Regions from separate parts of the Pseudomonas sp. I2 genome, predicted to be linked through region 2. Evidence: riboswitches for the same ligand, from Rfam matches in the RefSeq annotation. Region 2 holds a riboswitch; each other region holds the start of a gene.
What was found. Region 2 has a riboswitch for cobalamin ahead of WCE05_RS25405 (TonB-dependent receptor). Riboswitches for the same ligand answer to the same signal wherever they lie in the genome.
Positions count from the first base shown of each region.

Region 1: another riboswitch for cobalamin. It lies ahead of cobW (cobalamin biosynthesis protein CobW); the one in region 2 lies ahead of WCE05_RS25405 (TonB-dependent receptor).
Region 3: another riboswitch for cobalamin. It lies ahead of cobO (cob(I)yrinic acid a,c-diamide adenosyltransferase); the one in region 2 lies ahead of WCE05_RS25405 (TonB-dependent receptor).

Region 1 is NZ_JBCGFQ010000072.1:2,421-10,285, reverse strand. It holds gene WCE05_RS24215 (transporter substrate-binding domain-containing protein) at 1-452, opposite strand, end outside; gene WCE05_RS24210 (response regulator) at 467-1,081, opposite strand; gene cobM (precorrin-4 C(11)-methyltransferase) at 1,330-2,085, opposite strand; gene WCE05_RS24200 (cobalamin biosynthesis protein) at 2,118-2,528, opposite strand; gene WCE05_RS24195 (CbtA family protein) at 2,528-3,217, opposite strand; gene WCE05_RS24190 (CbtB-domain containing protein) at 3,228-3,413, opposite strand; cobalamin riboswitch at 3,509-3,733, opposite strand; cobalamin riboswitch at 3,816-4,014, shown strand; gene cobW (cobalamin biosynthesis protein CobW) at 4,114-5,181, shown strand; gene cobN (cobaltochelatase subunit CobN) at 5,185-7,865, shown strand, end outside.
Region 2 is NZ_JBCGFQ010000093.1:1-6,166, reverse strand. It holds partial or broken gene WCE05_RS25435 (TetR/AcrR family transcriptional regulator) at 1-76, opposite strand, end outside; gene WCE05_RS25430 (NAD(P)H-dependent oxidoreductase) at 170-772, shown strand; gene thpR (RNA 2',3'-cyclic phosphodiesterase) at 798-1,343, opposite strand; gene lpxO (lipid A hydroxylase LpxO) at 1,523-2,422, shown strand; gene WCE05_RS25415 (carboxymuconolactone decarboxylase family protein) at 2,517-2,861, shown strand; gene WCE05_RS25410 (GNAT family N-acetyltransferase) at 2,940-3,509, shown strand; cobalamin riboswitch at 3,572-3,777, shown strand; gene WCE05_RS25405 (TonB-dependent receptor) at 3,890-6,016, shown strand.
Region 3 is NZ_JBCGFQ010000004.1:32,662-40,526, forward strand. It holds gene WCE05_RS03230 (sorbosone dehydrogenase family protein) at 1-666, opposite strand, end outside; gene WCE05_RS03235 (hypothetical protein) at 764-1,342, opposite strand; cobalamin riboswitch at 1,493-1,716, shown strand; gene cobO (cob(I)yrinic acid a,c-diamide adenosyltransferase) at 1,834-2,445, shown strand; gene WCE05_RS03245 (cobyrinate a,c-diamide synthase) at 2,442-3,737, shown strand; gene bluB (5,6-dimethylbenzimidazole synthase) at 3,734-4,384, shown strand; gene cbiB (adenosylcobinamide-phosphate synthase CbiB) at 4,381-5,289, shown strand; gene cobD (threonine-phosphate decarboxylase CobD) at 5,282-6,274, shown strand; gene WCE05_RS03265 (cobyric acid synthase) at 6,271-7,725, shown strand; gene cobU (bifunctional adenosylcobinamide kinase/adenosylcobinamide-phosphate guanylyltransferase) at 7,727-7,865, shown strand, end outside.

The DNA.
Region 1 (7,865 bases), on a different contig from region 2:
CGGCCCTGGCGGGTGACGATCACCGGCAGGTCATCGGCATAGGATTGGCTCAGGGCAAGCTGGGCATCGGCCGCCTCGAAGCCGTTGGAGCTGCCGAGCAGGTCGATCTGCCCGGCATGCAGCGCCTCGATCGCCGCCTGGCGGCTGGCGAAGCGGCGGACTTCGATCGCCACGCCCAGTTGCTCGCCGATCAGCCCGGCATAGTCGGCGCTCAGGCCCTCGTAGTCGCGCTGGCTGACGTTGATCTCGAAGGGCGGGTAGTCGGGGCGGGAGCTGCCGAGCACCAGTACCTTGCGTTGCAGCAGCCATTGCCGGTCGTCCTGGGGCAGGTGCAGCGGCGGGGCGACGCTGGCCGAGCGGGCGAGCAGGTGGCGTGGCTCGGCATCGCCGAGCACCAGGCTCGGCACGCTCAGGAACATGGCCAGCAGCAGGCTCGGCAGCGTGCCTTTCATGGCGGTGGCATGGCTCAGGCGACGTTGTTGCGCTTGGCCAGGTCGACCATCTCGACCAGCGACTCGGTCTTGAGTTTCTCCATGATGCGGCCGCGGTAGGTGCTGATAGTCTTGGCGCTCAGGCTCATGCATTGGCCGATGTGCTTGTTGCTCTCGCCGCGTGCCAGTCGGCGCAGCACTTCCATCTCGCGGTTGGACAAGCTGTCCAGGCGTACGCTCTCGCTTTCCAGCGAACTGCTGTTGACCGACATCTGCGGAAAGGTCGAGTAACCCTTGACCAGGGCCTTGAGGGCGAAGACTGGCGCCTCCAGGTCCTCGTCCTTGCGCACGAAGGCGGCGATGCCGGCGTCCAGGCAGCGGCGCACGTAGAGGTCGGCGGGCTGGCCGGTCAGGGCCATGATCTTTGGCGCCGGCTCGAGCAGTTGCAAGCGCTTGATCACTTCCATGCCATCCAGCCCTGGCAGGCCGATATCGAGGATGACCACGTCGGGCTGCAATTGGCGAGCCATCTGTACCGCTTCGATGCCGCTGCCGGCTTCGCCAACGACCTGGAAGCGTTCGCGTTCGAGCAGCATGCGTACGGCCAGCCGAACGGTGGGGTGGTCATCGACCAACAGTACGGTTGTCATTGGGGAACTCCTGTCTGGGTGTGGTCCGTTTCCTGAAATCACCCAGGAATATGTCTGGGGGCCTGCGTGGCAGCGCGCAAGATACGTCGATTCAGGAGCGTTGGTAATGGCGAGTATAGGGGTGTTGAAAAAGCGAGGTTGGTTTGTTGAAAAACCCTACACGATTAAGGGGTTTCAGTAGGCGGGGGCTGGCAGCGTCTTCGGCTGATTCCTGCACAGGTATTCGCGTGCCGGAATCAGCCGACAGGTTATTGGTCCGCGGGGCGATAGAGGTGGGCGTGCCCGGCTCGGTACAGGGCTGACTCGGCGAACGGCGCATCGCCCAGCACATGGCCCACCAGGATCAGCGCCGTACGCCGGAAGCCCTTGGCCGCAGTGCGTTCGACGATGTCCTGCAAGGTACCCATGACCCAGTCCTGGTCGGGCCAGGTGGCACGATGGACCACGGCGATCGGGCAGTCGGCGCCGTAGTGCGGCAGCAGCTCGGCGATGATGCGTGCCAGGTGCTTGACGCCCAGGTGAATGGCCAGGGTACTGCGGTGCCGGGCAAGGTCGGCCAGTTGCTCGCCGGCTGGCATGGGCGAGCTGTCGCCGTAGCGGGTGAGGATCACCGTCTGTGCCACCGCCGGCAGGGTCAGCTCGCAGCCGAGCAGGGCGGCGCTGGCCGCCGTGGCGGTGACGCCGGGGACGATCTGGTAGTCGATGCCCAGCTCGCGCAGGTAGCGGATCTGCTCGCCGATGGCGCCATACAGGCTGGGGTCGCCGCTGTGCACCCGGGCCACGTCCTGGCCTTTGTCATGGGCACTGCGAATGGCGGCGATGATCTGCTCCAGGTGCAGTTCGGCGCTGTTGATCACTGTTTCGGCACGGTGCCCTTCGAGCACCGCCGGCGGCACCAGGGAGCCGGCATAGATGATCACCGGGCACTGGCGGATCAGGCGCTGGCCCTTGACCGTGATCAGTTCCGGATCGCCGGGGCCGGCGCCGATGAAGTAGACCGTCATGGGGAATCCTTGCGGGTGAGCGGGGGAGGCGATTATCCGCCACTGGCCAGGGCGAGGGTAGCCGGGCCGAGGACCTGGCGCGTTACCCGTAGGGCGGCCGGGCCCTGGGCCTGGCTGGCGAGGGCCAGGGCTGCGCTTTCGGCCACCCCCCAGCAGCCGCTGTGCTGGAAGGTGGTTGCCGAGCGGTGGCTGAGCAGGGGTTCGAAAGCGTGCAGTTGCGCGGGGCTGAACAGCACGAGGGGCAATGCCAGGCGCCTGGCCAGTTCCTGCAAGCCGGGTTCGTTGGCTTTGAGGTCGATGCTGGCGATGCCGCGCAGCAGCGCCGGGGCCAGCCCGTGCGCCGCGAGGGCCCCGCGCAGCAGGGCCTGCAGGGTGTCGGCCGGGCAGCCCTGGCGGCAGCCGAAGCCGGCGTACAACGCCGGCGCAGGAGGGGCGAGGCGCATCAGGCTTGGCTGGTGCGACGGTACAGCCAGGCGCTGAGCAGGCCCAGGGCGAGCCAGAAGGCGGCGTTGGTCACCCAGGAGGCGATCTTGAACTGGGTTTCCAAGGCTTCGGGCGCCAGGCTCTCGTGCATCGCCGGTTGCGGCGCGCCGATCAGGTGCGGCACGACCAGTAGGGCGAGGCCCAGTACCTTGAACAGCCAGTGATGGGCGAACACCAGCAGGGCCAGGCCTGCCGCGGTGGCGGCGGCGGTGCCGATCCACCAGCCCTGGCGCTGACCCAGGTCGGCAGCGGCGGTACCCGGCAGCTCTGGCGGCAGCCCCAGGGTCGGCGCCAGGCAGAACACCGCGAACCCGGCCAGGCCCCACAGTGCGCCGGTGGCCACGCGGCCCGGTTCGCGCAAGCTGTACAGGGCCGCGAGGATCAGGGCGAAACCGACCGCGACCACCAGGTTGCCGCCGGTGGTGGAGAGCAGGCGCTGCCAGCCGTCTTCCGGTGCCCAGGCTTCGGCGTCGTGTTCATGGGCGGCGACGGCATCGCCGTGGCCGTGGTGTTCGGCGACGGGGGCCGCGCTTTCATAGGTTTCCGCCTCGAGGATCAGCGGGCTGACCCACAGGCTTTGCAAGAAGGTCAGCAGCAGGGCGGCGAGCAGGCCGCTGAAGCCGGCGGTACGGGCGATGCGCTTGATCATGCAGGCGTACTCAGTGGCAAGGGAAGGCGGCGCTGTGGCGGGTATCGTGGGCGGCGTTGTGCACGGCCTCGATGTGCGAGAAACCGGCGAAGTAGATCAGGCACAGGCCCAGCAGGCTGGCGCCGGCGGCGATGACGATGCGTTGGCTGAGGCTGACGGGGGTGCTGACGCTGTGTTTGGCGCTGGTGACGGGCATGACGCTTTCCTCTGCTTTGTCATAGGCGGCGGACAAGCGCGACAGCCCCGGGCGCAACGGGCCCAGGGAGATGCGACAGCGCCCGCCCACCGCGGGGTGATCATTCGACGTCAGGCCGGTCTCCGGGCTTGCGAGGAGGAGCAGGGCTCCTGGGGGGGAGCGTCACCTTCCCATGCCCTACGACGTGGCACAGTGGTCAAGACGCTTCGCTCGCTTACCGTTGCGGGGGCAGCACCGGCGTTGTCCGACCCCTTGGGGGCCTGGGACGCACCGGTTTCCCGTTTCACCCCCGAAGGGGCACCTGAACGCAGTGCATTAGCAAATCATGGGGCGGTTTCCCCGTCAATCGCAGGATAGGCAAGGCTTTAGGGCTGCCAAGGTTGACCGCCTGCCAACCACTGCGTAGCCTTGCCGCTTCGAGGTTCTCCGGCCGCCGCCGGAGCTAAGATGGGAACGCGGTCCAAGCCGCGGCTGCCCCCGCAACTGTAAGCACTGAACAGGATCGACACAGCCACTGCGCCAGCGCGGGAAGGCGTCATCCAACCGGCCCGGGGCCGGTACGGTGCAAGCCAGGAGACCTGCCTCGAAACGCTTTCGACTTTCAACCGGGCGGGGTGATCCGGTGGCGAACGGGCCCGGCCGTGGTGGCACGAGGCTTTCGTCCTGCATGCCCGCGCCATCCTGCCAAGGGCATCGCGACATGAAAACACTGGCCAAGCTCCCCGTCACCATCGTCACTGGCTTCCTCGGCTCGGGCAAGACCACCTTGCTCCGGCACATGCTCGACAACGCCCAGGGCCGCCGCATCGCGGTCATCGTCAACGAGTTCGGCGAGCTGGGCATCGACGGCGAGATCCTCAAGCAGTGCAGCATCGGCTGCACCGAGGAAGAGGCCAGCGGCCGCGTCTACGAACTGGCCAACGGCTGCCTGTGCTGCACCGTGCAGGAAGAGTTCTTCCCGGTGATGCGCGAACTGGTGGCACGCCGTGGCGACCTGGACCACATCCTCATCGAAACCAGCGGCCTGGCCCTGCCCAAGCCGCTGGTGCAGGCCTTCCAGTGGCCGGAAATCCGCAATGCCTGCACGGTCGATGCGGTGATCACCGTGGTCGACAGCCCGGCGGTGGCGGCGGGTACCTTCGCTGCCTACCCAGAGCAAGTGGACGCCCAGCGCAAGCTCGACCCCAACCTGGACCACGAGTCGCCGCTGCACGAGCTGTTCGCCGACCAGTTGGCCAGCGCCGACCTGGTGGTCCTGAACAAGGCCGATCTGATCGATGCCGAAGGCCTGGCCAAGGTCCGCGCCGAGGTGGCCGAGGAACTGCCGCCGGCGGTCAAGGTGATCGAGGCCAGCAGCGGGCGCCTGCCGCTGGAGGTGCTGCTTGGCGTGGGCGCCGAGGCCGAGGCGCACATCGATGGCCGGCGCACCCACCACGATGCCCATCACGCTGGCGAAGATCACGACGATCATGACCATGACGCCTTCGACTCGATCTCCATCGACCTGCCCGAGGCCGACGAAAGCCTGCTGCTCGACGCCTTGACGCAACTGGTGGTGGAGTTCGGCATCCTGCGCGCCAAGGGCTTCGCGGCCATTCCCGGCAAGCCGATGCGTCTGCTGGTGCAGGGCGTGGGGACCCGTTTCGACAAACACTTCGACCGCGCCTGGCGTGCCAACGAGCCTCGCCTGACACGCCTGGTGCTGATCGGCCAGGACCTGGATGCCGTGCAACTGGAGGCGCGCCTGCGCCAGGCCCTGGGCGCCTGATCCATGCACCTGCTGCGGACCCAGCCCGGCGGCTTCGTGCCGGACGACAGCATCGCCGACCTCGGCCAGACGCCCGCTGAGCTGGTGATCCTCTGCAGCGGCGACTCGCACCTGGCGCTGCTGGCGGAAACCGCCGAGCAGTTGCCAGACGACTTCCCCAGCCTGCGCCTGGCCAACCCCATGCAGGTGCAGAACCACGCCTCGGTCGACCTCTACGTCGACCAGGTGCTGCGCCACGCCAAGGTGATCCTGGTGTCGCTGCACGGCGGGGTCGGCTACTGGCGCTATGGCGTCGAGCAACTGGTCGAGCTGGCCAACCGCGGTGTACGGCTGATCCTGGTGCCAGGCGATGACCGCCCCGACCCTGAGCTGACCGGCCTGGGCACGGTGACCGGCGAGCAGGCCGAACGGCTCTGGCACTACCTGCGCCAGGGCGGCAAGGCCAATGCCCTGAACCTGTTCAACTGCCTGGCCAGCCTGTGGCTGGGGCGTACCTATGCCTGGGACGAACCGCAGCCGCTGCCGCGCACGGCGGTGTATCACCCCGCCAAGGCCAGCGCCACGCTCGAGGACTGGTACGGCCAGTGGCACCCGCAGCAGCCGGTGGCGCCGCTGCTGTTCTACCGCTCGCACCTGCAGGCGGCCAACACCGCCTTCATCGATACCTTCTGCACACGTTTGCAGGCGATGGGCCTGAACCCGCTGCCGATCGCTGTGGCCAGCCTCAAGGAGCGCGCCTGCCTCGACCAGGTCGAGGCCTGGCTGGACGAGGTCGGCGCCGACGTGGTGATCAACACCACCGGTTTTGCCCTGTCCAGCCCGGAGCAGCCCAACCTGCGCCCGTTGCGTCGCGACGTCCCGGTGTTGCAGGCGATCTGCGCCCAGGACAACCAGCCGGGCTGGGAGGCCAGCGAACAGGGCCTGGGCGCCCGTGACCTGGCCATGCATATCGCCTTGCCGGAGCTGGACGGGCGCATCATCACCCGGCCGGTCAGCTTCAAGGACCTGGCCTGGCGCAGCGAGCGCAGCCAGTCGGACGTGGTCTGCTACAGGGCCCACCCTGAGCGCATGGACTTCGTCGCCGAGCTGGCGCGGCGCTGGGTGGAACTGGCGCGCCTGCCCAACCCGCAGAAGCGCGTGGCGCTGGTGCTGGCCAACTACCCGACCCGCGACGGGCGCATCGGCAACGGCGTGGGCCTGGATACCCCCGGCGCGGCCCTGAACATCCTCCGCGCCTTGCAGGCCGAGGGCTACCCGGTGGCTGGCCTGCCCGACAGCGGCACCGCGCTGATCCAGCAATTGCTGGGCGGCGTGAGCAACGACCTGGAGCACCTCGACCAGCGCCCCTGCGCCCAGAGCCTGGCCCTGGCCGACTACCAGGCGGCCTTCGCCGACCTGCCCGAGGCCAACCAGCAGGCGGTGCTGGCGCGCTGGGGCGCCCCTGAACAAGACCCGATGTACCGCAGCGGGCGCATGATGATCGCCGGCCTGCGCTACGGCCTGACGTTCGTCGGCATCCAGCCGGCCCGGGGCTACCAGGTGGACCCCAGCGCCGTGTACCACGACCCCGACCTGGTGCCGCCCCATGGCTACCTGGCGTTCCACTTCTGGCTGCGCAATGGTTTCGCCGCCGACGCGGTGATCCACGTCGGCAAGCACGGCAACCTGGAGTGGCTGCCCGGCAAGGGCGTCGGCCTGTCGGCCCAGTGCTGGCCAGATGCCTTGCTCGGGCCGCTGCCCAACATCTACCCGTTCATCGTCAACGACCCAGGCGAGGGCGCCCAGGCCAAGCGGCGTACCCAGGCGGTGATCATCGACCACCTGATGCCGCCGCTGACCCGTGCCGAGACCTACGGCCCGCTGCGCGACCTGGAGCGCCTGGCCGATGAATACTACGAAGCGCAACTGCTCGACCCACGCCGTGCCCGGGAGCTGCAGCGCGACATTCTCGAGTTGCTCAAAGCCAACCACATCGACCGTGAGTTGCAACTGGAAGGCCAGTTGGACGATGCGGCACTCTGGCTGCCACGGCTGGACACCTACCTGTGCGACCTGAAGGAGTCGCAGATCCGCGATGGCCTGCATGTGTTCGGCCAATCGCCCGAAGGGCGGCTGCGCAGCGATACCCTACTGGCCCTGGTACGTGTCGAGCGTGGTGACGGCAAGGGCGGCAATGCCAGCCTCATCCGTACCCTGGCCAAGGCCCTGGCGCTGAGCTTCGATCCTCTGGACTGCGACCTCGGCCAGCCCTGGCAGGGACCGCGCCCGGCCATACTGGAGGCGCTGGCCCCACCCCCCTGGCGGACCTGCGGCGATACCCGCGAACGCCTCGAACTGCTGGCCCTGGCGCTGATCGAGCAAGGGCTGGACGGCTGCCTGCAACTGCCCGACGAGGCCCCCTGGCAGCCGGTGCGCAGTGTGCTGCAGACGCTGGTCGAGTCGGTGGCGCCGAACCTCGATGGCTGCGGTGCGGCTGAGCTCGATGGCCTGCTCGCCGCCCTGGCCGGGCGTTTCGTCCCGGCCGGCCCCAGTGGGGCACCGAGCCGGGGGCGCCTGGACGTACTGCCCACCGGGCGCAACTTCTATACCGTGGACGTGCGCAACCTGCCCACCACCACTGCTTGGCGCCTGGGTTTCGCCTCGGCCAACCTGATCCTCGAGCGTCACCTGCAGGACCATGGCGA
Region 2 (6,166 bases):
CCACGTCGAGCAATTGGCGGCGCCTCGCCTCACGGGACAGGCGTTTGCGCGGCAGCGGTTTGTCATCGCTTGACATCGATTACCTACCAAAAGTAACTTACCAACAGTAACTTACTACGAGTATATAACGCCGCCCCCACTCACGCACCCTTTCATCTGGAGAACCGCCATGCATGCCCTGATCGTCATCGGCCACCACGACCCAGAATCATTGACCCATGCCCTCGCCCAACGCATCGCCGACGGCCTGGCCAGCGCCGGCCACACGGCCGAAATCGCCGACTTGGCCCGAGAAGGCTTCGACCCCCGCTTCGGCCTGGCCGACCATGCCGTGCATCGTCGCCTGGCCCCACCACCGGCGGATGTGCTCGCCGAGCAGGCGCGCATCGAGCGCGCCGATGCGCTGGTGCTGGTGTACCCGGTCTACTGGTGGTCGCTGCCAGCGCTGCTCAAGGGCTGGGTCGAGCGTGTGTTCAGCAATGGCTGGGCCTTCGACTACCAGGTCAACGGCCCGACCATCAAGAAACTCCAGGGCCTTACCGTGCACCTGGTCGGCGTCGCAGGTGCCGATGCCGGTACCTTCGAGCGGCATGGCTACGGCGAGGCGATGCGCGTGCAAATCGAACACGGCATCTTCGACTACTGCGGTGCTCAGGTACTGAGTTCGAACGTGCTCACCGACAGCGAGGGCCAGGATCCCAAGGGCCACCTGCGCACCGCCTGGCAACTGGGCCAGCAGTTGTTCGAGCCGGCCCGCAGCCAAACAGCATAGGAACCCGACCTTGCTTGCCCATGCCTTAGCCCGTCAGCGACCATTCGGCCAACGGCCAGTAGCGACCCTTGCGTGACTCGTAGAGGGTGAAGTGCCGGACGGCGAGGAAGAACGCCGGTGCCGCCGCGGCTTCCGGCGGCTGGCCACGGAAGTCCCTCGACAGCGTCAGGTGTGGCCGGTACTCGCGGACCTGCTCGGCAATGCCCAGCGGCAGCGCCGCCTGTTGCAGGGCATAGACCAGTTGCCGCAGCGCCGGTGGCGTCTCCCCAGGTTCGAGCACCAGCACACCGGCGCGCTGCCACACCTGCAAGCGGTCGAGCAGCAGGCGCAAAGGCGCGTCCGGGCGCGTGAGATTGTCGACCGCAGCGCACAGGGCCGGCAACCGCGCGGCATCCACATCGCCCAGAAACAGCAGGGTCAGGTGGAAGTTCTCGGCCGGTACGGGCCTTCCACTGCGCAGCCCCAGGCTGCGCCGCCACTGGGCGATGGCACGGCGCTGGGCATCGCTGACCGGCAAGGCGAAGAACAGGCGCTTGAAGGGCGCACCGCTGGGGCGTGAATCCTGGGCCATGCATGCTCCTCGATCTGTGGGGCGCCAGCCCCGAGTGTACGCTCACCTCGATACCTGGCAGATGAACCAGGATGAAACGTTTGCGCCTTCCACTTAAGACGGGTGCACAGGCCTGGCACGATTGTTTATGCTGGCGGGCTCAAGCCATGGCGCATGGCCATTTCGACAAGTATCCGTTCATGAAAATCGCACTCGTCCTGATCTTCGCACTCTCGATCGCCTATGTTCACTTGCGCGGTCGGGTTCGCCACAAGCTGACCCGCCAACTGGGCGATCACTCCAGCTTCCTGGCTCCGGTCAACAGCTTCCTGTACCTGTTCTCCCAGCACCCGGCCAAGCCCTACCTGCCGGTCGAGTCCTTCCCCGAACTGCAGCCGCTCAAGGACCACTGGCGGGAAATCCGCGAGGAGGCCCAGCAACTGCTGCACGTGGGCGAGATCAAGAAATCCGACAACTACGACGACGTCGGATTCAATTCGTTCTTCAAGACCGGCTGGAAGCGTTTCTACCTGAAGTGGTATGGCGAGAGCCACCCCTCGGCGATGAAGCTGTGCCCACGCACCACCGAGTTGCTGCAGGGTATCGGCTCGGTCAAGGCGGCCATGTTCGCCACCCTGCCGCCAGGCGCCAAGCTGGTGCGCCACCGTGACCCCTATGCCGGCTCCTACCGCTACCACCTGGGCCTGGACACGCCCAACGACGACGGCTGCTACATCGATGTCGATGGCCAGAAGTACGCCTGGCGCGACGGCGAGGCAGTGGTGTTCGACGAGACCTACATCCACTACGCCGCCAACACCACCGAGCACAACCGCATCATCCTGTTCTGCGACGTCGAGCGCCCGCTCAAGTACCGCTGGGCGACCGCCTTCAACCGCTGGTTCAGCCGCAACGTCATGGCCGCCGCGGCGGCCCCCAACGACGCCAACGACAAGACCGGCGGCATCAATCGCCTGTTCACCCGCATCTACCGCATCCGCGAGCGCGGCAAGGCCCTGAAGAAGCGCAACCGCACCCGCTACTACCTGGAAAAGTGGGCGGTGGTCGCGGCGCTGGTGCTGGTGTTCATCTACATCTGAAGCGAAGACGCTGCCCTGGCCATCACAGCCCCTCCAGAGCCTCGTTCTTCGACTAGCCTGAAAGCTCCTGTCACCACCGAACAAGGTGAAAACCATGAGCATGATGGACTGGGACGCCTACCGTAGGCAGTTGATGGCCGGCATCGGCGATCTCAAGCAGTTGTCCCCCGATACCGTGGCCGGCTACATGACTGCCAGCGGTGCCGGGGCCAAGACCAACCACCTGGATGCCAAGACCCGCGAGCTGATCTCCCTGGCCGTGGCGGTGACTACCCGCTGCGACGGCTGCATCGCCGTGCACTCCCAGCAGGCCGTCAGGCACGGCGCCACCCGTGAGGAAATCGCCGAGGCGCTGGGCGTGGCGGTGGCGATGAACGCCGGTGCCGCGCTGGTCTACTCGGCCCGCGCCCTGGATGCGGTCGGCAAGGCGAGCGACTGAACGCCTCCGGCGCCGCAGCCCTTGCGCGGCGGCGCCGGGCAACCCAGACTTGGCGGCCAAGCCCGTGCAGGAGCCGCCATGATCCACATCCGTCCCATGACCCCGGAAGACTTCGAACGCTTCTGGCCCACCTTCCAGGCCATCGTCCAGGCCCGCGAAACCTATGCCTTCGACCCCGGGCTCAGCGTCGAGCAGGCCCGCCAGCTCTGGCTGGAGCTGCCCCTGCGAACCCTGGTGGCCGAGGCGCATGGCGAGTTGCTCGGCTCGTACTACCTCAAGGCCAACGCCGCCGGCCCCGGCGCCCACGTGGGCAATTGCGGCTACATGGTCGCGCCGGCCGCCCGCGGCCGTGGCGTGGCGCGGCTGATGTGCGAGCACTCGCAAAAGCTGGCACGCCAGGAGGGCTTCCTGGCCCTGCAGTTCAACTCGGTGGTGGCGACCAACGAGGTGGCCGTGGCGCTGTGGCACAAGCTCGGCTTCGAGACCGTCGGCCGCCTGCCCAAGGCCTACCGGCACGCTCGCCTGGGGCTGGTGGACTGCCTGGTGATGTACAAGTGGCTGGCGGACGAGCCGGTGGTGGAGAAGCCCGCCCTGCTGATCGGGCGCAAGAACATCGAGGCCAGAGTATCGCGTCGGCGCGGACGCTGATCGCCCTCCTGGACCAGCGCAAGCTGCATCCGAACGATTGACTCCCCACCCGTTCGGTGGTCAGATGCGCGCCAGTTTCAGGTGTCCTGCGCCGCCGCGCGCAGGGTGAAACGGGAAGCCGGTGCGTCGTTGCCACGACAAGTCCGGCGCTGCCCCCGCAACGGTAGGCGAGCGAACCCTTCGACATACCACTGTGCGCATGCATGGGAAGGTGAACGGTTCATGATCCTCGCAAGCCCGGAGACCGGCCTGGAGCTTTTCGTTGGCAACCCGCGGTGGGCGGGCGCAGGCCGGTTTTCGCGTGCGCGCCTGCGTACGTGCTTGGTCGTCTATGCGTTGTTTCCACCGGGATCCATTCATTCCTGCGACAGTGGAACGACATGTCCCGTATCTCCAAGCTTCATACCCTGGCGGCCTGCCTGGCCGTTTCCCTTCCGACCCTGGCCGATGAACACGACGGGCCAGTACTGGCCCTGCCCTCCACGGCCATCACCGATACCCGCGACGAACAGGTCGTCGACCTGGCCACGCCGACCCGAGCCGGTTCGCGCCTGAACCTGAGCGCCCTGGAGACCCCGGCCAGCACCAGCAGCATCAGCGCCGGGCAGATCCAGCAGCGTAACAACCTCACCGTGCAAGACGCGGTGACCCGCTCGCCAGGCATCACCTCGGTCGGCACCCCAGGCAACGGCGGCACCGCCCTCTCCGCCCGCGGCTTCACCGGCCACAGCTCGGTGATGACGCTGTTCGACGGCTCGCGCCTGTACACCGGCGCCGGTACCCAGAGCTTCCCGGTCGATCCGTGGATGGTCGAGCGCATCGACGTGATCCGTGGCCCAGCCTCGGTGCTCTATGGCGAAGGCGCCACGGGCGCGGTGATCAACGTCATCCCGAAAAAACCCTTCGCCGGCGAAATCCGCAACCACCTGCGCCTGGGCTACGGCTCCTGGGACCGCCAACAGCTCGGCCTGGACAGCGGTGGCAGCCTGAGCGAGCGCCTGAGCTACCGGGTCACCCTGAACAAGCAGGAAGGCAATGGCTGGGTCGATCGCGGCGACTCGCGCAACCTGGCCCTCAGCGCCGCCCTGCGCTTCGACGCCAGCGACGACCTGAGCTTCACCCTCGCCCACGAGCGCGGCGATGCCGAGCCGATGAACTACTTCGGCACCCCGCTGATCGACGGCCACTACCGCGACAGCCTGCGCAAGAAGAACTACAACATTCGCGACGACGTCCAGCGCTACCACGACGAGTGGACCCGCCTCGACACCGACTGGACGATCAACGACCACCTCAGCGCCAGCAACCAGCTGTACTACATCAAGAGCCGCCGGCACTGGCGCAACGCCGAGGACTACACCTGGGATGCCGACCGCGGCCAGCTCGAACGCGGCAGCTACCTGCAGATCAAGCACGACCAGGAGCAGATCGGCGACCGCCAGAGCTTCACCTTCGACCACAGCCTGTTCGGCCTGGCCAGCAAGACCGTGGTGGGTGCCGAGTACAACAGGATCCGTTTCAACGTCGACAACAACTCGCCGTACGAAGACGTGGGCGGCGACTACATCGACCCCTGGCAGCCGGCACCGGGCGAGTTCCACAGCCGATCGGCGCTGCGCCCACAGACCCTGTCCACCACCCGTACCTTCGCGCTGTTCGCCGAGAACCGCACCCAGCTCACCGATCGCCTGTCGCTGGTCACCGGTGTACGCCGTGACCAGAACCACATCGATCGGGACAACCTGGTCAGCGACACCCGCAGCGACCGCAGCCTGCAGGGCGGCAACTGGCGCGCGGGCCTGCTCTTCGCGGTGACCGACGAGCTGTCGCTGTACGGCCAGTACTCCACCAGCGAGGACGGGGTCAACAACCTCATCAGCCTCAACCCGACGCAGATGAACTATGACCTGACCGAGTCGAAGCAGACCGAACTGGGCCTCAAGCAGCGCTTCTGGGACGGCCGTGGCGAGTGGACTCTGGCGGCCTACCACATCGTCAAGAAGAAGCTGCTGGTGGACGACCCGGTCACCCACGAGAAGCAGCAAGCCGGCCAACAGACCTCCGACGGCCTGGAGGCGACCCTGGAGCTGGCCCTGGCTAACCAGTGGCAGGTATCGGCCAACGCCGCCGTGGTACGCGCCAAGTACGATGACTTCGATGAAAGGGTCGGCGGCGTTCCCCAGGACCGCGCCGGCAACCGCCCGGCCAACGTGCCGCGCCGCACCGCCAACCTGTGGCTGAGCAAGGGTTTCGGCCAGACCGTGGATGCCGGCATCGGCCTGCGCTACGTCGACGAGCGCTACGCCAACACCGCCAACAGCCAGAGCGTCCCCGGCTACACCGTGGTCGATGCCAACCTCGGCTGGCAGGTGCTGCCGGACGTGCGCCTGGGGCTGCAGTTGAACAACCTGTTCAACCGTGACTATGTGGTGGCCGCCCACAGTGGTGAGCAATGGCTGCTCGGCGCGCCACGGTCGTACTTCGCGACAGTCGACTACAGCTTCTGACCTGAGCGGCTTTCTCCAATTGAGCGGTACTGGGGCTGCTTTGCAGCCCATCGCACAGCCCCCCACCTGAAAAAGCGCTATCGAACCTCAACAAATAATTATAAGATAACATTTCATCTCGCAATCCCTCTTGCCTGCCCCCATGACAAG
Region 3 (7,865 bases), on a different contig from region 2:
GCCCACCGTGACATAGAGCTTCTTGCCATCGGGGCTGGCGATCACGTTCTTGGTCCAGTGGTGGTTGAGCCGGCCGCCGGGCAGGTCGACCACTTTCTTGCCTTCAGCGCGAATCTGCATGGCCCCCGGCTCGTAGTGGAAGCGCAACAGGCGGTCGGTATCGGCCACGTAGAAGTCCTTGCCCACCAGGGCCATGCCGAAGGGTGAGTTGAGCCCTTCGATGAAGGTGGTGCGAATTTCCGCGACGCCATCACGGTCAGCGTCGCGCAGCAGGGTGATGCGGTTGGCGCTGGGTACGCCGGCGCCGGCCCGTTTCATCACCTGGCCCATGACCCAGCCACGGATTCCCTTGCCGTCGTCGGGCTTGGCCGGGGCGTTGGTCTCGGCCACCAGCACGTCGCCGTTGGGCAGCACGTAGAGCCAGCGGGGATGATCGAGGTGCTCGGCGAAGGCCACCACCTGGGTGCCGGTCGCCGACGTGGGCTTGGCGCCCTCCGGCCAGCCGATCGCCGGGGCGATGTTGACGGTCGGGATCAAGGTCTTGTTCGGCTCGGGCAGTTGCGGGGACGGTCCCGATCCGTCGCTGACGTCCAGGCGCGCGGATTCTCCGCAGCCGCCGAGGCTGACGGCCAGGGCCAGCAGTAGCGCGATATGCATCCTGTCCATGCTCGGGTCCTCGTGGGGGCTCATGTGGAATCAGAGCGACGGGCCACCGTCGAGGTTCAACTTGTCGGTAGGGCGCATTCGGCTAGCTGGGCCCCGCTCAGGCCTGCTTGAGCAGCAGCGCCACGCCGGGAAAGTACTGCGCCGCTTCATTGTGCAACTTGCGATAGGCGTAGGGAAAATACCAGGCGATGGCGCAAGCGCTGTGCTTCTGCAGGTCGTCGACCAGGTCCTGCAACTCCTCGGGGCTGGCATGCTGGCCGGCTTTCCACGGGCTGACGAACAGGGCGCCGACCTTGAGTTGGCTGGGATAGGCGATCTGCCGGGCGAGGGCGGCGGTTTCCTGCACAGCCGTGCTCAGGTCCAGGCGGGCGATGCGCGGCCAGCGCTGGCTGGCGCGCAGGTGGACGCTGTCTTCCGAGGTGCTGATGGACAGGTCGCAGCGGCCCTCGCGCTCGCCCTCGTCACGTTGCTTCTTGCTCATGGACTGTTCCAGCGCCACCAGTTCGGCCTGCCAGGCCGCGGCCGCGAGCAGGCCGGTGTTGGCCGCGGCGCCATGCCAGTACGGGGCTTCGTTGTCGCCATGGACCTGGTTGAAGCGGTCGATGCATTCCGGCCAGCGCTCCAGCGCCGGGCGCAGGAACTCCAGGCGCGGGTTATTGATGATCAGGCCTTGCATGCTGCGCTCTCCTGTCGTTGTGATCGCGTTCAGCGAAAATTGATGGCTATGTGATATCACTGCTTTCAGTTTGTTACAAGCGGCCGGATCGGCCATTGATCCAGGCCAGATCGGCCTCGTTTCATTGACGCTCCGGGTGCAACCCTCTAACCTTCGCGGCGTGTTTCAGGTGCTCTGCCAGCCGAGGCTGGGCAGGGTGAAACTGGGAAGCCGGTGGGCGCCAGCAAGGCGCGATTCCGGCGCTGCCCCCGCAACGGTAGGTGAGTCGAGGACCGCGCAGGGCCACTGGATGCAGGCATCCGGGAAGGCGCGCGGCCCATGGGCCCAGGCCCTGCTCACGAGCCCGGAGACCGGCCTGTCACTGCCAACGGCATCACGGAGGGTGATGCGCGGTGCACCGTGGCGTCCGCCATGGCCCCTGCGCGTTCTCCGTCTGCCCGCCTATCGACCTGTCGTCGCCCATCCGTGCCGACAGCCTGCGGAGAACCCTGATGAGCGAATCCTCCGAACGCGACGAACGCCACCTGGCGCGCATGCAGCGCAAGAAGGCGATCATCGACGAACGCATCGCCAACGCGCCCAACGAATGCGGCTTGCTGCTGGTGCTCACCGGCAACGGCAAGGGCAAGAGCAGCTCGGCCTTCGGCATGCTTGCCCGGGCCCTGGGCCACGGCCTGCAATGCGGCGTCGTGCAGTTCATCAAGGGCCGCAACAGCACCGGCGAAGAGCTGTTCTTCCGGCGCTTCCCCGAGCAGGTGCGCTACCACGTGATGGGCGAGGGCTTCACCTGGGAGACTCAGGATCGCCAGCGCGACATCGCCGCCGCCGAGGCGGCCTGGGCGGTTTCGCGCCAACTGCTGCAGGACCCGGGCGTGCAGTTCGTGGTGCTCGACGAGCTGAACATCGCCCTCAAGCACGGCTACCTCGACCTCGACCAGGTGCTCTCGGACATCCAGGCCCGTCCGCCGATGCAGCACGTCATCGTCACGGGCCGTGCCGCCAAGCCGCAGATGATCGAGCTGGCCGATACCGTCACCGAGATGGGCATGGTCAAGCACGCCTTCCAGGCCGGCATCCGCGCGCAGAAGGGCGTGGAACTATGAGCCGACCCCGGCATTGTCCGGCGGTGCTGATCGCAGCACCGGCGTCCGGCCAGGGCAAGACCACGGTCACCGCCGCCCTGGCGCGCCTGCACCGCAACCTCGGGCGCAAGGTGAGGGTGTTCAAGTGCGGGCCGGATTTTCTCGACCCGATGATCCTCGAACGGGCCAGCGGTGCACCGGTGTACCAGCTCGACCTGTGGATGATCGGCGCGCAGGAAAGCCGCCGCCTGCTCTGGGAAGCGGCGGGCACGGCCGACCTGATTCTTATCGAGGGGGTCATGGGGCTGTTCGACGGCACACCGTCGAGCGCCGACCTGGCGCGTCACTTCGGTGTACCCGTGCTGGCGGTGATCGATGGCACAGCCATGGCCCAGACCTTCGGCGCCCTGGCCTTGGGCCTGGCACGCTACCAGCCGGACCTGCCGTTCGCCGGGGTGCTGGCCAACCGCGTCGGCAGCCTGCGCCATGCGCAACTGCTCGAGGGCAGCCTGACCGAGGGCCTGCGCTGGTACGGCGGGCTCTCCCGCGAGCGTGGCATCGAGCTGCCCAGCCGCCACCTGGGGCTGGTCCAGGCCAACGAGCTGAACGACCTGGACCTGCGCCTGGACGCCGCGGCCGAGGCCCTGGGCGCCAGTTGCGACGCCACGCTGCCGCCAGCGGTGGCCTTTGCCGAACCCGACCCTATCGCCCCCAGGCCGTCGCTGGCCGGTGTGCGCATCGGCGTGGCCCGTGACGAAGCCTTCGCCTTCACCTATGGCGCCAACCTCGATCTGTTGCGCGAGCTGGGCGCCGAACTGCGCTTCTTCTCGCCCTTGCACGACCGGGAACTGCCCACGGTAGACAGCCTTTACCTGCCAGGGGGCTACCCTGAGCTGCATCACCAGGCCCTGGCGGCCAATGCCCCTCTGCTCGAAGCGATCCGCGCCCATCACGCCCAGGGCAAGCCGCTGCTGGCCGAGTGCGGTGGCATGCTCTACCTGCTCGAGGCCTTGACCGACGTGGCCGGTGAGCGCGCCACGCTGCTCGGCCTGCTGCCGGGCGAAGCGGTGATGCAAAAGCGCCTGGCGGCCCTGGCGCTGCAGGCTGTGGAACTTCCGGAAGGGACCCTGCGCGGGCATACTTATCATCACTCCCTGACCAGCACCCCGCTCGAACCGATCGCCCGCGGCCAAAGCCCCAACGGCGGTCGTGGCAACGAGGCGGTCTATCGCCAGGGACGACTGACGGCGTCGTACATCCACTTCTATTTCCCCTCCAACCCTGACGCGGCGGCGGCGCTGCTGCGGCCATGAGCGAACACGCCTTCAGCGACGCCGAGCGCGCCGCGGTCTACCGGGCCATCGGCGAGCGCCGCGACATGCGCCATTTCATCGGTGGTGAGGTAGCGCCAGCGCTGCTGGCCCGCCTGCTGGCCGCCGCGCACCAGGCGCCGAGCGTCGGCCTGATGCAGCCCTGGCGCTTCATTCGCATCAGCCGACGCGAGCTGCGTAGGCAGATCCAGGCGCTGGTGGAGCAGGAGCGCGTGCGCACCGCCGAAGCCTTGGGCGAGCGCTCCGACGCTTTCATGAAACTCAAGGTCGAAGGCATCCACGACTGCGCCGAAGTGCTGGTGGCGGCGCTGATGGACAACCGCGAGGCGCACATCTTCGGCCGCCGCACCCTGCCGGAAATGGACCTGGCCTCCCTGGCCTGCGCGATCCAGAACCTCTGGCTGGCGGCGCGCGCCGAGGGCCTGGGCATGGGCTGGGTGTCGCTGTTCGAACCGCAGGCCCTGGCCCAACTGCTGGGCATGCCCGCTGGCGCCAAGCCGGTGGCGGTGCTGTGCCTGGGGCCTGTGGCGCAGTTCTATGCCGGGCCGATGCTGGTGCTGGAGAACTGGGCCGAGGAGAAGCCCTTGGGCGAGATGCTGTACGAGAACCAATGGGGAGAACGGCCATGAGCGTGGCCCTGCTGACCGTGGCCGGCGTGGCCCTCGATGCCTTGCTGGGCGAACCCCGGCGGCGCCATCCGCTGGTGGCCTTCGGCAACCTGGCGTCGCGCCTGGAGCAACGCCTCAACGCCGGCGGGCGCGGCTGGCGCAGCCACGGCGTGAGCGCCTGGTGCCTGGCGGTGGTCCCGCTGACCCTGCTGGCGCTGATCCTGTCCTGGCTGCCCTATGTCGGCTGGCTGGTGGACGTGCTGGCGCTGTACTGCGCCCTGGGCCTGCGCAGCCTCGGCGAGCATGTGCTGCCGGTGGCCGAGGCCCTGCGGCGTGGCGACCTGGACGCGGCCCGGCAGCGGGTGGGCTACCTGGTCAGCCGCGAAACCCGTGAACTGGACGAGCCCGCCGTGGCCCGGGCGGCCACAGAGTCGGTGCTGGAGAACGGTAGCGACGCGGTGTTCGCCGCGCTGTTCTGGTTCGTCGTCGCCGGTGCCCCTGGCGTGGTGCTGTATCGCCTGAGCAATACCCTCGATGCCATGTGGGGCTACCGTAACCAACGCTTCGAGCGCTTCGGCTGGGCTGCGGCACGCATCGACGATGTACTCAACTACCTGCCCGCCAGGTTGGTGGCGCTGACCTACGCCCTGCTCGGCAAAACCCGCCTGGCCCTGGCCTGCTGGCGCCAGCAGGGGCCCCAGTGGGACAGCCCCAACGCCGGCCCGGTGATGGCCGCTGGCGCCGGTGCCCTGGGCGTGGAGCTGGGCGGCCCGGCGGTGTACCACGGCGAGCTGCATGTGCGTGCGCGCCTGGGCGAAGGGCCGGTGGCCGACGCCCAGGCCATCGAGCGCGGCTGGAGCCTGGTGCAGCGCGGTGTGTGGCTGTGGTTGCTGGTGATCTGCCTGGGAGCCTATCTGAATGCTTGAACATGGTGGCCGGCTGCTGCGTGCGGTGCGGCAGTACGGTATCCCCCGGGAGCAGTGGCTCGACCTGTCCAGCGGCATCGCCCCGTGGCCCTATGCGATTCCAGCGATCCCATTGGAGGCCTGGGCACGCCTGCCCGAGACCGAGGACGGCCTGGAGCAGGCGGCGCGCACCTACTATGGCGCCAGCGCGCTGTTGCCGGTGGCCGGTTCCCAGGCGGCGATCCAGGCCTTGCCCTACCTGCGCCCGGCAGGCCGGGTCGGTGTGCTTGCGCCGTGCTATGCCGAGCACCCGCATGCCTGGCGGCGGGCAGGGCACGCACTGGTCGAGTTGGATGACGCCCAGGTCGAAGACTGCCTCGACAGCCTCGACGTGCTGGTGCTGGTCAATCCCAACAATCCCACTGGGCGGCGACTGCCCCGCGAACGCCTGCTCGGTTGGCACGCCCGCCTGGCGCGGCGCGGTGGCTGGCTGCTGGTCGACGAGGCCTTCATGGACAACACCCCCGCCGACAGCCTGGTCGATTGTGCCGCGCGCCCTGGGTTGATCGTGCTGCGTTCGTTCGGCAAGTTCTTCGGCCTGGCAGGCGTGCGCCTGGGTTTCGTGATGGCCGAGCCACCCTTGCTGCAGCGCCTGGCCGAAGCGCTTGGCCCCTGGAGCATCAGCGGCCCGACCCGGGTGCTGGGGCAGGCCTGTTTCAGCGAGCGATCGGCGCACCCGGCGCAAATTGCCCGCTGCGCCCAGGCCAGCCAGCGCCTGGCCGCCTTGCTCGAGGCGGCTGGCCTGCCTGCGGCGGGTGGCTGCGACCTGTTCCAATACGTGCGTACACCGCACGCCGCCCACCTCCATGACTTTCTCGCCCGACGCGGCATCCTCGTGCGCCTGTTCGAGCAGCCGCCGGCGGTGCGCCTGGGGCTGCCCGCCAGTGCCGCACACGAGCAACGCCTGCGCCAGGCGCTGGCGGACTACCAGAAGGAATCGGCATGACCACGCTCATGGTGCAAGGCACCACCTCCGATGCCGGCAAGAGCACGCTGGTCACCGCACTGTGCCGCTGGCTGCTGCGCCAGGGCATCGGCGTGGTGCCGTTCAAGCCGCAGAACATGGCGCTCAACAGCGCGGTGACCGCCGACGGTGGCGAGATCGGCCGCGCCCAGGCGGTGCAGGCCCAGGCCTGCCGGCTGGCGCCGCATACCGATATGAACCCGGTGTTGCTCAAGCCCAACAGCGACACCGGCGCCCAGGTGATCGTCCACGGCCGTGCCGTCACCAGCATGAACGCCGTCGCCTACCATGACTACAAGGCCATCGCTATGCAGGCCGTGCTGGCTTCGCACCAGCGTCTGCGCGCAGCCTACCCGGTGGTGATGGTCGAAGGCGCGGGCTCGCCGGCGGAGATCAACCTGCGGGCCGGCGACATCGCCAACATGGGCTTTGCCGAAGCGGTGGACTGCCCGGTGATTCTGGTGGCCGACATCAATCGCGGCGGGGTCTTCGCCCACCTGGTCGGTACCCTCGAGCTGCTGTCGCCGAGCGAGCAGGCGCGGGTCAAGGGGTTCGTCATCAATCGCTTCCGTGGCGACATCGCCCTGTTGCAGCCGGGCCTGGACTGGCTGGAGCAGCGCACCGGCAAGCCGGTGCTGGGCGTGTTGCCCTACGTCAGCGACCTGCACCTGGAGGCCGAGGACGGCATCGACGTGCGCCAGGCCGCCAAGGGCGAGCGGGTGCTCAAGATGATCGTCCCGGTGCTGCCGCGCATCAGCAACCATACCGACTTCGACCCGCTGCGCCTGCACCCCCAGGTGGACCTGCAGTTCATCGGCCCGGGCCAGCCTGTCCCACCCGCCGACCTGATCATCCTGCCCGGCTCCAAGAGCGTGCGCGGCGATCTGGCGCAACTGCGCGAGCGTGGCTGGGACACCGCCATCGCTCGCCACCTGCGCTATGGCGGCAAGCTCATCGGGATCTGCGGCGGCCTGCAGATGCTCGGCCACGCCGTGCATGACCCGCTGGGCCTGGAAGGGGCGGCGGGCTCCAGCCCGGGGCTTGGCCTGCTCGACTACGTCACCGTGCTCGAGGCCGACAAACAATTGCGCAACGTCTGCGGCACCTTGGGCCTGGAGCAGGCGCCTGTCGCGGGCTACGAAATCCATGCTGGCGTCACCCGTGGCCCGGCCCTGGAACACCCGGCCGTGCAACTGGCCGATGGCCGTTGCGACGGTGCCGTCAGCGCCGACGGGCAGATCCTCGCCACCTACCTGCATGGCCTGTTCGAAGGCAGCCAGTCGTGCGCCGCGCTGCTGCGCTGGGCGGGCCTGGAAGATGCCGAGGCCATCGACTACGAAGCCTTGCGCGAACGTGACATCGAGCGCCTGGCCGACCTGGTGGACAAGCACCTGGATACCGCGCGCCTGCGCCAGCTTTGTGGAGTCGCCTGACATGCGCAACCTGATCCTCGGCGGCGCCCGCTCCGGCAAGAGCCGCCTGGCCGAGCAACTGGCCACTGCCTGCGGCCTGCCGGTGACCTACATCGCCACCAGCGAGCCGCTGGATGGCGAGATGAACGAACGTGTCCGCC